One region of the Neobacillus sp. GCM10023253 genome, then DNA from elsewhere that is predicted to be linked to it. Evidence: predicted binding sites of a transcription regulator. Region 1 holds the regulator's gene; each other region holds the start of a gene.
The links. Region 1 encodes Rex, which represses fermentation and respiration genes when NADH is low (regulators of the CRP and FNR family bind a similar motif). Its sites were predicted from a motif close to TTGTGAAATATTTCACAA; they were not measured.

Region 1 (4,728 bases):
AGGGGCTCGCCAATCGGCGAGTTTTCTTTATAAAAAAATCTAATTAAACGTTTGATTGATTTGGTTGATAAACTAATCAAACGTTTAATTGATATGGGCAATAAACTAATCAAACGATTGATTGAAAACGGCAAATGCTTAAAATATAGGCATTTTAAGAGTTAAACAAACATTTGATTAAATTTTGGCTAATATAAAAATAGCAATTTTGTGGATAAAATTTTTTTGAAAAAGTGGAAAATTCAAATGACTTGTGGATAATTCAGTGGGTAATGTTGATAATGTGGATAAATAGACGTTTTTTTGTGGATAATGTGGAAAAGTTAATTGGATAACTGAAATAATGGCATTTACAATGTGAATAATTCTGTGGAAAATTAGGCCTTTTGGATTACAAGCACATTAAAAAACCGGACTCCAGCAGTCCGGTTATCCACATTATTCTGCCAGTTCGGCCCATTCTTCCATTAATTCGTCAAGCTCGGCCTTAGCCTTTTCATTTTTTAAATTAATCTCTAAAACCTTTTCATGGTCCTGAAAAACTTCTGGCTCGCATAATTGCTGTTCATAATTCTGAATCTCTTCTTCAAGCTCTGAAATGCGTTCCTCGATTTCTTCCAATTTGCGTTTTCTCTGGCGTTCCAGTTTTTTAGTTTCTTTATCCTGTTGATAACTGTTTTTTTCAGCAGGCTCTAAAGCAGAAACCTTCTTCTGGGAGGCAGCCAATGCAAGTGCCGTAAGTTCCTCCTGCTCCAGCTTTTTATCCACATAATAATCGTAGTCGCCGAGGTATTCAGTGCTGCCCTCGGGGCTCAATTCTAGTACCTTAGTTGCGATTCTGTTAATAAAATAACGGTCGTGTGAGACAAACAAAATAGTACCTGGATAATCAATTAAGGCATTCTCAAGTACTTCCTTGCTGTCCAAATCCAAATGGTTGGTAGGTTCGTCCAATATTAATAAATTTGCTTTCTCGAGCATTAGCTTGGCAAGGGCTAGGCGGGCTTTTTCGCCGCCGCTTAAGGACAAAACGTTTTTAAGCACATCATCACCGGAAAATAAAAAATTCCCAAGCACCGTGCGGATTTCCTTTTCCGGTTTAAGTGGATATTCATCCCATAGTTCGTTTAAGACCCGTTTATTGGAAGTTAGGTTGGCTTGTTCCTGATCGTAATACCCGATGGACAAATTGGTTCCGTATTGAATAGTTCCAGCCAAAGCGGGAAGCTTTTTAATAATTGTTTTTAAAAGGGTCGACTTCCCGATTCCGTTAGGGCCGACAAGGGCAATGCTGTCGCCTTTATACACACGAAAGGAAATATCCTTGGAAACCTTCTCGCCATCATAGCCGACAGCTAGTGAATCAACAATCAACACATCATTGCCGCTTTGCTTCTCAATTTCAAATGAGAAGGAAGCGGATTTTTCATCGCCTAATGGCCGGTCCATGATTTCTATTTTTTCAAGCTTCTTCCTCCGGCTTTGCGCCCTCTTAGTAGTAGTGGCCCTTGCGATGTTGCGCTGGATGAAATCCTTTAAGGCGGCAATTTCCTCCTGCTGCTTTTCATAAACCTTCATGTCGCGTTCATAATTGGCCGCTTTCTGATCAAGATAAGAGCTATAATTTCCGGTAAATCGCTGAATTTGACGGCGCGATAGTTCATACACCTCTGTAACGACTTTATCCAAAAAATAGCGGTCATGCGAAACAATTAAAATAGCGCCAGCGTAGCCCTGCAGATATTGCTCAAGCCAGGAAAGGGTTTCGATATCCAAGTGGTTGGTAGGCTCGTCCAGAATTAAAATATCAGGTCTTGTCAGCAGCAGCTTGCCGAGCGCAAGACGCGTTTTTTGTCCGCCGCTTAGACTTGAAATCATTAACGTAGTATCAGAAAAATTTAATCCATGCAAGACAGAGCGGATATCGGCTTCATACTGATAGCCGCCCTGCTCTTTAAATTGAACTTGCAGTTCATCATATTCCTTTAATACCTTTTCATATTTTCCTGGGTCCCCGAAAACAGCAGGATTGGCCATTTGTTCTTCCAGCTTCCGGAGCGATTTTTCCATCGCCTGAAGATGCTCGAAAACCGTCAGCATTTCCTCCCAGATGGACAAATGGGACTCTAAACCCGTATTTTGCGCCAAATAACCAATGGTAGCATCCTTTGGTTTAATGATTTCGCCGCCGTCATAGCCCATTTCTCCGGCGATTATTTTCAATAATGTTGATTTCCCAGCTCCGTTACGGCCGACTAAAGCAACACGGTCACGGGATTGTAATTCCAGTTTTATATTCGATAAAATAAGTTCAGCACCATAATATTTTTGTAGTTGGTTAACCTGTAATAAAATCATCTTTTTCACCTCTATTACCTTACGACTAGTGTACCGTATTACCCGGAAGTCGGCAATGAAGTGAAATTTTTTAATGGAATGATAAAAAAATATACTGTTAGTTCAAAGTTTCACACACATAGACAAAAAAATAATGTATTATTTTTTGTAGGAGGATTTTCTTTATGGCTGAATTTACTCATTTTAATGAAGAAGGCCGGGCCAAGATGGTCGATGTCAGCGATAAGCCGGAAACGGCACGCACGGCGATAGCCCAGTCAAGCATATCCGTATGCACTGAAATTTATGAAAAAATTACAAACCACGAAATGAAAAAGGGCGATGTCTTAGCAGTTGCCCAGGTTGCTGCAGTGATGGCAGCGAAAAAGACATGGGATATCATTCCAATGTGCCACCCGATTCCATTGACAGGTATCAATATTAGTTTTTCGTGGGAGCAGGCCGGGCAGGAACAATATACACTGCATATTGCTGCATCAGTGAAAACCAAAGGCAGTACGGGGGTTGAGATGGAAGCGCTAACAGCCGCCTCTGTTTGTGCCCTGACCGTCTATGATATGTGTAAGGCAGTTGATAAAGGGATGGTGATTGGACCAACCTTTCTGGTGGAAAAAACCGGCGGCAAAAACGGTGATTTTAGAAGAGAAATCTAATATATCCATTAAAATTGAAGGGTGGGAGAAATATGTCCAATGAAACGATGAAAATACCACAGGCAACAGCAAAGCGTCTGCCCTTATATTATCGATTTTTACAAAACCTTCATTCTTCTGGCAAGCAGAGGGTGTCATCTGCAGAATTGAGTGAAGCAGTAAAGGTGGACTCGGCCACTATTCGCAGGGATTTCTCTTATTTCGGGGCCCTTGGGAAAAAGGGGTACGGCTATAACGTAAACTATTTGTTATCGTTTTTCCGGAAAACACTTGATCAAGATGAATTAACAAAGGTAGCGTTAATCGGGGTGGGTAATCTCGGCACAGCCTTTTTACACTACAATTTTTTAAAAAATAATAATACAAAAATCGCTTGTGCCTTCGATGTGGACCCCGGAAAAATTGGCGGTTCGATAGGCGATGTTCCCGTTTATTCGATGGACGATATAGAACAGTATTTGATTGAGGAAAATATTTCGGTGGCGATTTTGACGGTGCCGGCCCCGGTTGCACAGCAGATTACAGACAAGCTTGTGAAAACGAATGTAAAAGGGATTTTAAACTTTACACCAGCGAGACTGAATGTACCTTCATCGATCCGCGTGCATCATATTGACCTGGCGGTGGAGCTGCAATCACTTGTTTACTTTTTAAAGCATTATCCAAACCACGAAGTAGAAGAATAAATAATCAATGGGCTTCTCGCCAAAATGGTGAGAGGCCCATTTTTCGTTTGGAAACATTTTTCCTAAACAGATCACTATACAAAGGGAGTTGAAGCGGGTAAAATGATTACACGAGTAATTATCGTAATCCAATAGGAAAGGTTGGAATTAAAATGACAGAAAAAGTTCGTTCAATCCCACGGCCGCTTGTGAAAACAAACCAGTGGACGATTGTTTTAAGTGTTGTGTTAACATGGTTATCCGGACAGGAATGGTTTTTGTTAGTGCCGTTTGTTGCCGGTATGTCTGGTCTTTTATTCGGATTTAATCCGATTATGCAAATAGCAAAACTATTTTTAAGAAAGGACCCAAAGGCTTATATCCCTGAGGATTGGGAGCAGCAGCAATTTAATCAAAAAATTGCCGTATCGTGTTTGGGAATTGGATTTGTAGGATTCCTGCTGGGATGGAATGGTGTTGGCTATGTGTTCACGATTCTTGTCGCGGTGGCTGCCTTTGTGGCAATTCTAGGTTTTTGCATCGGATGCTTTATTTATTTTCAGTGGAACCAATACCGTTATAGAAGGGCGCAGCAATAAAGATATCTTTTTATGAGGTCTGATTAGTTCGGCCTTTTTTTTGTTTTCTACTTATATTTGACGCTGCCATATCCTTACATTTAAAATTAAATTGAAAATTATGAATTATCATTCATGAGGAGAGTGGCGTTTTTATGAAGCTTGTTTCCCAAGAGACAGAAGCGAAAGGAAAAAATTCTTACAGCTTTGATGAATTTCTCGAAAAACGTGACAACCTTGATTGGTATCGTGATGAACCGTTTTTACAAAAAGCGGTTAAGAAATTTACGGGTTCTCAGCACAGCCAAGTCCACGAAAAACTATTATCCTTTTCGCCAACAGTATCTGCAAAATGGAACCGGTTAGCTGAAAGAATTGCCAGGCCGGAAGTCCGCCCCTACATGCTTCACTTTGATGCTTTTAATAATCGGATTGACCGGATTGTCCGTCCTCAAGAAGTTCATCAATTAGAGA
Region 2 (4,728 bases), on a different contig from region 1:
ATAAAGCCAAACATTTTTGGCCAATAATAGGTTAGACCAGCAAGCATAGCAAATACTACACCCGGGATAATTGTGTTATGGAAGTGAGCTACTAAGAACATTGTGTTATGGTACTGATAGTCAGCAGCTGACATCGCTAGCATGACCCCTGTCATCCCGCCGATTACAAATAGCGGAATAAACCCTAGAGAGTATAACATTGGAACGGTAAATCGAATTTTCCCTTTCCATAACGTAAATAACCAGTTGAAGATTTTAACACCTGTTGGAACGGCAATCATCATTGTTGTGATGGAGAAGAAGCTGTTTGCAACTGCCCCCTGCCCCATCGTAAAGAAATGGTGCGCCCAAACCATACAGGATAGTGCTGAGATAATAACCATTGATGCAACCATTGATTTATAGCCATAAAGGTTACGTCCGGCAAAGGTTGAGATAACCTCACTGTAAATACCAAATGCAGGTAATATAAGGATATAAACTTCAGGATGTCCCCAAACCCAGAATAGGTTAGCCCAGAGCATATCCATACCGCCATTTGTCGTTGCAAAGAAGTGAGTTCCAAACAATCTGTCCATCGTTCCCATCGCAAGCGCCACTGTAATGACAGGGAAAACCGTTACGATGATAAGGTTTGTTACTAAAACAGACCATGTAAACATCGGCATTTTCATTAAGGTCATGCCCGGTGCTCTCATTTTCATGATTGTTGTAATCATGTTAATACCGGTCATCAGCGACCCGATACCGGATATTTGAATCGCAATCATATAATAGTTCGTTCCGACATGTGGACTGAAATCATTCCCTGCAAGCGGGAAATAAGAAGTCCATCCTGCATCAGGAGATCCGCCGATAACAAACGAGATATTAAACAACATCGCACCAAAGAAGAACAGCCAGAAGCTTAATGCGTTCAATCTTGGGAAGGCTACGTCACGGGCGCCAATTTGTAATGGAACCACATAGTTCATGAAAGCAAAGATGAATGGCATTGCCATAAACATGACCATGATAACCCCGTGTGTTGAGAAAACTTCATTATAATGCTGTGGATCTAGCAGTTTATTATCAGGTACAGCCAACTGGGCACGCAGCATAATCGCGTCCACGCCGCCGCGGAATAACATAATTAAGGCAGAGAGTAAATACATAATTCCAATCCGTTTATGATCAACTGTTGTTAACCATTCGCGCCATAAATATCCCCATTTTTTGAAATAGGTTAGGCCTGCAATAATGGCAACCACTGTTAGGCCAATCGCTACCATAGATGCATAGATTGCAAGACTTGGATTTGGTATGGCAAAACGTTCAAAGAACTCCATCCTTTATTAACTCCTTTCGAGAGATTAATTTTTTCAATAATTCGTTTCATTAACCCGTTCACAATTACTCATGATTTTGGTGATCTGACATATCCATATCCATTTCCATTTTTGAGTGGTCAGTTTGACCTTTCTCTGGTTTTGCGGAAGGACTGTGATCGTGTTCTGGTGCTGGACTAAATTTTAAATGAGTCCCTGTAAAAGTCATTTGTCCAAGGTGTCCTGGCTTTAATAACTCATCAAATTTTTTCTCTGATAAAGGTTTTGCCGTTTTCTTAACGTCTTTTACCCATTTATCGAAATCCTTTTCAGACATTGCTGTAACATTAAACGTATTTTCAGCAGTACCTTTACCGCTGAAGTTCGCATTACGGCCCATCATTTCACCCGGTTCATCTGCAGCTAAGTGCAGTGTCGTCACCATATCGGACATAGCGTATTTTTGACCGCCAAGTTGTGGAATCCAGAAGCTAGTGATTGGTCCGTAGGAATAAAGCTTAAATTCAATCGGCCGGTCTGTTGGAATATACAAATAGTTGACAGTTTCAATATTTTGTTCTGGATAACTAAAATGCCATTTCCAGTCAGATGAGGATGCATAAATGACTAAAGGATCTTTATCCTGATATTTTATTGGTTTTGCTTCGACAATATTGTTACTTTGAACAGAAACGATTGAAAAGTAAGTGACAATAATGACAGGAATACCGACGCAAATTAGCTCAACCCATTTATTTCCTTCAATGTGAGGCGGTTCATAATCTGGGCTTGCCTTTGAGGCACGATACTTAATTAGCACATAAATCAAAATAGCGAAAACTACAATTACAATGAACGACATGATCCCAATGGATAACAAAATATCATGGGCTTGCCTTTCGGCTTGCGGCCCTTTAGGATCAAGAACCATGAGTGGTTCACATCCTGTTAGCACTGTGGCAATAGTTAAAACAAGCAGTAATAATGCCGATTTTACTTTCATGCTAGTACCCCTTTCTTTTATTTAAAAAATATCATGTTAAAAAAATTTTTTGTTTGTGATTTACATCACATCAATTAGTAACTATCTTAATACCAAACATTATTAAAAGACACCCATTCGGAAGATTTGTCACTAAATGTTCAAAAAGAATTCGACATTTTGTAAAAGTAGGGTCTATACATTTGCTTTTTTAATATATTTTTAATATTGGTTAGCGGGTAGATTGAGGATTATGGAAAAGCACCCTTAAAATCCCTTCACATTTATGTTTCTATTTAAAAAATTCAGATTCACTGTAGTGAAAAAACAAAGCAAAGAAGCGATCACGACCGATCGCTTCTTTGCTTTGTTTTTTATTGATTTAATGCGCTAACCGCATTGATTAATCCAAATCCAGCCTTTTCATCATAACCTGGTTTGAATACATCTTCTGCTGAAGACTGAATGATTTGTTTTACCTGCACAGGTTTAAGAACGTCTTTTCCGTACTTCGCGATGATCACTCCCGCTAAGGCAGCTGTTTTTGGTGCGGCCATTGAAGTGCCGGCATACCAAGCATAGCCATGCTCTAAAAAGTTACCTTGTTTGTCATAAAGTGGTACAGAACTAAAACAAAGGTATGAGTTGTCTCTTCCGGTTTTTGTGGCTGGATCATAATTAGGACCTAAATCTCCGCCAGGTGCCATTACATCAATTTTTCCTACCCCGTAATTAGAATAGAATGTTAGATTTTTTAGAGCTCCACCCGCTGAAACCCGAATCATAGTTTGACTGCTAGGGCTTCTGTGAACAGAACCATTGTCGTCACCAGCTAATTGTCCTGGACTGCTAATATCCACCCCATTATTACCAGCAGAACCAACAACTGTTACCCCTTTTTGGATAGCATATTGGATAGCCCTGTTAAATAATCGAACATCTGCCACAACATCTTTTGTAGCATACTCTGGATCTTGGAACCAGTCATAACCGCCAAGGGACATATTGACAACATCCACATTGTCGTCCGCTGCTGTCATCAGAGCCTCAGCAATATGGGCAGTTTCAGCACCGCCAGTTGGCCCAAAGACACGGTAGGCTGCTACTTTCAGATCAGGTCCTATTCCTAAGATTCTTCCCTTGCCAGCAATCGATCCGGCAACATGCGTGCCATGGCCATCTTCATCCATTGCATCTGTATAACCCGGTACAAATGATTTACCGTAGGCATAATTATCCTTTATATCAGGATGATTATAATCGATTCCAGTATCAACGACAGCTACAACAATATCATTTCCTGAAACAGGTTTACCTGTACCGCCCGGCAAACTCCAAGAGGCGCCATTATTTGTCACTTGCTTGATATCCCATTGATTCTGATTATACAAATCAGCGTTGGAAATATCCCCTGGCTCAACTGCTTCCTGATAAGCTGGTTTTTCCGGATACACAATTTTCTCAACCCCTGCATCCAAAACAAGACTCGATTTTTTCACCTTATCTAGAAACGCAGTATTCGTTGAACTTACTTCAACAGCCCCCAGCTTATCCAACTTCCCTGTCACTTTTCCGCCGGCGTCCTTGATCATTTTTTCATATCCTGCAGGAAGCTGGGATTGATCCTTAAAAATTACTATGTACTCCTTGTTCACAGGTGCAGCACTGCTTTTTGAAATCCCTCCGCTAAATATAACGGATGCTCCCAAAGCAACGGATAAAGCGCTTCCAAAAATCTTCTTCTTCATCGTTTCAACCTCTCCCTTTCTCTTTTTCTCAATTTTCATTATATTATTTTAAAGGGACTGTAGACATTCTACTAAAGTCCTTATTACAATCTTTTTATGCACCACTTTGTTCCTATTTTTGAATAATTACCCATATTAATTTCCATTTATACCCAAATTAGTCCAATTGTTTGGATAACCCATGCAGGACAAACACTTTCCCAATAAAATAAATTACAAAACTTTTTAATGCTCCATATTTTAGGGAGTGGTCAAATGGGAGCAATTAACGGAAAAGAATTTATCGAACGTATGGATCGTTTAAACAAGGAAATTTGGCTGGATGGAGAACGGTTGGAAGGGAAAATTTCTGAACATCCTGCATTTAGAGGCCTTCTTCAAAGCAAAGCATCTTTATATGATTTTCAGTTTGATTTGACCCTGAAAGAAAAGCTAACCTTTTTATCCGATGAGACGGAAGAGCGGATTGGGCTATCCTATTTACAGCCACGGACGAAAGAGGATTTAAAAAGAAGGCGGACCATGATCGAAATTTGGGCCAGGCATACCAATGGGCTGATGGGTAGAAGTCCGGATTATATGAATTCAGTCGTTATGGCCTTTGCCTCCTCCGCCTTATTTTTAAAAGGGAGTGAGAATTGCTTTCCGGAAAATATTATTTCCCTCTATGAAAGGGCAAGGAATCAAGATC
Region 3 (4,728 bases), on a different contig from region 1:
TGCGAGTTCCATTGCTGGCAGGACCAATGCCTCGTGGTAATGTCTTTCATCCAGCGAAGAAAACTGGAATTCTTCATTTAGGTACAATCGCAGGTCCTTTGCCTCGACAAGCAAAATGTCATTGCGCTCACTCGAACCCTGGTAAAGGATATGGTGCCCGCCATTCTTGATTTCCTTAAGAATTTTCATGTCCCATGCATTTCCCGGGCGCCTGCTGGCTGTCAGCCTCGGATGTGGCTCTTTTGAATATATAGGAGAAACCTGCCTTTCCAATCCTCTTTCAATTTCAATAGCGGTGGCCCGCCCGGCACCGATTTTTCTAAGGAATTTTCTTAAGACTGGCCAGGTATCCTGAGGGGAGCAGGTATATAAATCAAAGGCTGCATACCCGTATTCGGGCCAGGTATGAATGGAAAAATGGGAAGTCGAAATCGCGATGATTCCCGTTACTCCTTGAGGTGAAAAGGAATGGAAGCAAGCAAGCAGAATTTCCAATTCCAGCTCCCTGAGGGTATCAAGCATCAGGGTTTTTAATTCATCAGCGTTATTTAAGAGCTCCGCCCGACAATCGTAGGCATCCACGATGAGGTGCTGACCTTTCATCTCCATACCTCCATCCCTTTCTCCATTCTGATTTATTTTTGAGTTCATATTGTTGTTTTAAAAAATTTATCATAAATAAAGTATGTGAGTGTAACTCGGGTAGTGATAAATACGTATATTCACTTGCAGTATATTAAGGCCTTTAGGACAGTTAATAAATTGTCAAAATCAATTTAGTATGTGTGAAAATTGATACAGGCTTCTGAATATGAAAATGGTAAAATAGGAAAATCTATTGAGGATAGGGGAGTAATGTGGCTATGAACAAAACTGAAATAATTGCGCGCAGAATACTAGGCTGGAAGTTAAATAGATGGGATCGCTGGTATGATTTTGAAAAGGGAATTTTCATACCTGTAGACGAGTTTCAACCCGAGCAAAACCTTGAGCACGCGATGCTAATCGTTGAAAAATTGAAAGAGTTGGGGTTTACATATAAAACAGACGGTGCCTGCCAAGCTTGTTTTAATGATGCATGCGAAACGGGCAATACGTTAGCGGCGGCCATAACAGAAGCAGCCTTTGCAATCGCTGATAATAGTTCGGTTCCGGATGAATGGCTATAACATATTTAACTATATTATGTAAACTAAACCCCGTATTTTGAGCGACCGAATTTTTCAAGCATTCGGTCGTTTTGCTTTTGGTACCTATTTAGAACTTGATAGCGCTTCAAAAATGTTAATGAAATGTTCACATGAGCTGAGGATAAAAAGGAGTAGAATAAACATATCAAGTAAATATGTGAAATTATTCACAAATAAATGTAATATGGACAGGTGATTACAATGGGCGGACTTTCCATTAGTGCATTACTTATCAGATTTATTTTAGGAGGCTTAGCAGTCGTTGCTTCGACGATTGTGGCAAGAAGATTGGGCGAAAAGGCAGGAGGAATATTTGCCGCTTTTCCTGCCGTATTTTTAGCGGCATTACTTACAGCGGGTTTGGATTTGAAAGGCGAAGCTCTTGTTTCCCAATCTATAATTCTCTCACAAGGAGCCATGGTTGGGATGGGAATTAATATACTCGTGGCCATTATGGCTGTACTCCTTTTAAAAAAACATGGATGGAAAAAAGGACTCATCGAGGCGTTAGGTTGCTGGCTTGCAGTTTCAATCGTAGTGGTGGCCATCACGGTCAATTAGGAAAGGGTGTTAACAATGACAAAAGATTTACTTTTGCGTTTTTTACTTGGCGGGGCCGCCGTAATGGCCAGTTATTTAATAATTGTAGTTTCACCGTGGGAAATCCTAGGGGGAATATTCGCCGCGTTTCCTGCTGTGATGATTACGGCCGTCTTAATGGCAGGGGTTACTTCCGGAACGAAGAACGCAGCGAAAATTGCGGGTGGTTCAGTCTATGGCATGATTGGCGGCATCATATGCGCAGCGACCGTCTGGCTGTTCTTAAAACTGACTCATAATTGGCCGCTAAGCATGCTGCTCGGTCTCCTTTTTTGGCTGATCAGCTCCGTGATGGTGTCAACACTAAGGGAGAAATTAAATATAAAACCATTTAGTAGAAAGATGGTTTTGGCAGAGGCACGGTTCAGACATCATAAATAATAGAAAAAATGCCAGTCGGCATCCGAAAAAGGAAAGCTGCCTGGCATTTTACGTTTTTAAATAATATCAAGAGGAACTTTTCTGGCGGGAGCAGGGAAAACCTCGTCAAGTCTAGCTAATTCCTCTGTTGTTAGTTCAATACAAGCAGCCGCCGCATTTTGCATGACGTGTTCCGGTTGGACAGCTTTTGGAATGGCAATCACCTGATTGGAACGGATACACCAGGCTAGCACAATCTGCAAGGGCTGCACATTGTGACTGCGGGCAATATCCAGAATGGTAGAATCACGCAGCAGCTGTCTTCTTAAGGAACCTCCCTGGGCGATTGGGCTATAGGCCATTATGGGCATTTGATGCTGCTTTTGCCACGGCAGCAAATCAAATTCACTCCCTCGTGAGCCTAGGTGGTATAGTACCTGATTGGTGATACAATTTGTCCCGTTTGAGGAGGCAACTAATTCATCCATATCTTCTGTGTCAAAGTTGGAAACACCCCAGCGCAGAATTTTTCCTTCTATTTTAAGTTTCTCCATCCCCTCGATGGTTTCCTCAAGTGGAATCTGGCCCCGCCAATGTAAAAGGTACAAATCCAAATGATCTGATTGCAGCCGTCTTAAACTGTGTTCACAGGCTTCGGCGATTTTATTTTTTCCGGCGTTATGAGGATAGACCTTGGAGACCAGAAACACTCTATCCCTGAGTCCTTTTATCGCTTCACCGACAACTCGCTCCGCACCGCCATTTCCATACATTTCCGCTGTATCAATTAACGTCATTCCGAGTTCAATGCCAAGCTGAAGGGCTTTTACTTCCTGCTCTTTTGTACGGCTATTTTCGCCCATATTCCAGGTTCCCTGCCCTAAAATCGGTACAGACGAACCATCAGGGAGGGATATTACACGCTTAGTTAGGGTTTCCCTAATTTCAGCTATTTTCCAAGATTCAACCATTCAAGCTACCTCCTTTATGACCCTCTATTCTTTAGAAAATAATACCATAATTTCAAGTGAAAACTCCTGTTCGGAATAGACAAATTTTACAAAAAAGTATGCACATTTTTTAACAATCGTCATATATTAACTTCTGTGTGAGAAATTACGTAGGAAGGAAGTATGGACGATGAATAACAACCAAGTATTAACACCAATTAAGAACGAGGGCAAAGATCTAGGAAATGGCGGATTTAAGATTGTTGAAATCAATGTGACTGACCCGTCTGAAAATTTATTTGCTGTGTGTACACCTGTTAAAAAATAATAAAAAAGACTATCCAGAAAAACTATCTTTTTTGTAAACATACATAGAAAGATAGTTTTTTTTAGCTAATAGGAAGTTATAAATTTTTACAAATTTATAACTTCCTAACGCATAAATTCAACTACGCCTCTGTCTTCGTCCTATCGGACTCGCCAATCGGCGAGTTTTCATTTAATTCTGCTATTTTAGTGTTTTTCATATATGTAAGCGCATACATTGTTATTGAGCAATGGAGGTGATACCTTTGATGTATATTTATGGTAATGACTATATCAAGTATTTAAACGACGACAGTGCAGGACATTTAACCTACGATCAATGGAAAATGAAAAAGAGTCAACAGGGCACCGATAAATGCGCTTCATGCGGAACTGTGAAGGAACACTTGCAGCCTTGTCCGAAATGCAGACATTAATTGTAATGTTTAAAAAACCTGCCCGAGTGGTGGGTTTTTTTATTGGTTTTATTCTTGAAAAAAATTCCATTCTCCTATTGCAAACGAAACTAAATTCGAATAATATCTAATTAGATAATCATTAAAGTAGGTGGATTTAAACATGCAATTAAACAAAATCGTGGAATTTCATAAAGCCCTTGGTGACCTTACCAGGATCAAGATTGTCGCCTTGCTTCAACAGGGGCCGTTGCACGGGCAGGCGATTGCCGGTAAGCTGGGGCTTAAACCGCCAACGATAACCCACCATATGGCAAAACTTAGAGAGGTGGGGCTGATAAAAGAGCGGCGTGATAAAAACACCATTTATTTTTCTCTTAACACAAAAATATTAGAGATGAGTGCTAAGGCTATTTTGAATGTTAGAACGGGAGGCGGAGCAGAATTGGAAATGTCGGTGACAGCGGAGGATAGGGAGGCAATCATTAAAAACTTCTTCACCAAAGAAGGAAAACTGAAAACCTACCCTGCGCAGCGAAAGAAAAAGCTTGTTGTGCTTGAGCATATGATCAAAGGGCTGGAACTGGGTAAAGTTTATCAAGAAAAGGAAATTAACGAATATTTAAAGCAGTATCATGAGGATTACGCTACGTTACGTCGCGAACTTATTATGTGCCAATTTATGTACCGTGAAAATAATCAATATGAGTTAAATCCGGTTGAGGTTTGGTGGTTGAAATAAATTTTTTTTGCAAAACTAATTAGATAGGTGTGAAATTAGATAAGGGTGAAAGGAGATGAGGAAGATGGCTCTTTCCTTTATAAAAAAGGAAAAACAATACCGGAGATTATTTCTCGCCGGTGTCGTAAATGGAATCGGCGACCGCTTCAGTTCCGTTGCTGTAT

Region 2: qoxA (cytochrome aa3 quinol oxidase subunit II) is a predicted target of Rex. The motif match lies at 2,364-2,381, and genes of this name have one in related genera.
Region 3: ACFPA1_RS19310 (DUF3147 family protein) is a predicted target of Rex. The motif match lies at 1,346-1,363, and genes of this name have one in related genera.

What each region holds. Positions count from the first base shown of each region.
Region 1 is NZ_JBHSHV010000011.1:3,186-7,913, forward strand. Features, by position in the region: gene ACFPA1_RS13765 (ABC-F family ATP-binding cassette domain-containing protein) at 439-2,358, opposite strand; gene moaC (cyclic pyranopterin monophosphate synthase MoaC) at 2,523-3,011, shown strand; gene ACFPA1_RS13775 (redox-sensing transcriptional repressor Rex) at 3,044-3,697, shown strand; gene ACFPA1_RS13780 (DUF4395 domain-containing protein) at 3,850-4,275, shown strand; gene ACFPA1_RS13785 (acyl-CoA dehydrogenase family protein) at 4,410-4,728, shown strand, end outside.
Region 2 is NZ_JBHSHV010000003.1:461,412-466,139, reverse strand. Features, by position in the region: gene qoxB (cytochrome aa3 quinol oxidase subunit I) at 1-1,328, opposite strand, end outside; gene qoxA (cytochrome aa3 quinol oxidase subunit II) at 1,393-2,310, opposite strand; gene ACFPA1_RS02665 (S8 family peptidase) at 2,664-4,037, opposite strand; gene hpaB (4-hydroxyphenylacetate 3-monooxygenase, oxygenase component) at 4,293-4,728, shown strand, end outside.
Region 3 is NZ_JBHSHV010000015.1:143,628-148,355, forward strand. Features, by position in the region: gene speD (adenosylmethionine decarboxylase) at 1-603, opposite strand, end outside; gene ACFPA1_RS19305 (BC1872 family protein) at 864-1,169, shown strand; gene ACFPA1_RS19310 (DUF3147 family protein) at 1,392-1,751, shown strand; gene ACFPA1_RS19315 (DUF3147 family protein) at 1,767-2,171, shown strand; gene ACFPA1_RS19320 (aldo/keto reductase) at 2,228-3,121, opposite strand; gene ACFPA1_RS19325 (hypothetical protein) at 3,291-3,428, shown strand; gene ACFPA1_RS19330 (metalloregulator ArsR/SmtB family transcription factor) at 3,986-4,564, shown strand; gene ACFPA1_RS19335 (MFS transporter) at 4,620-4,728, shown strand, end outside.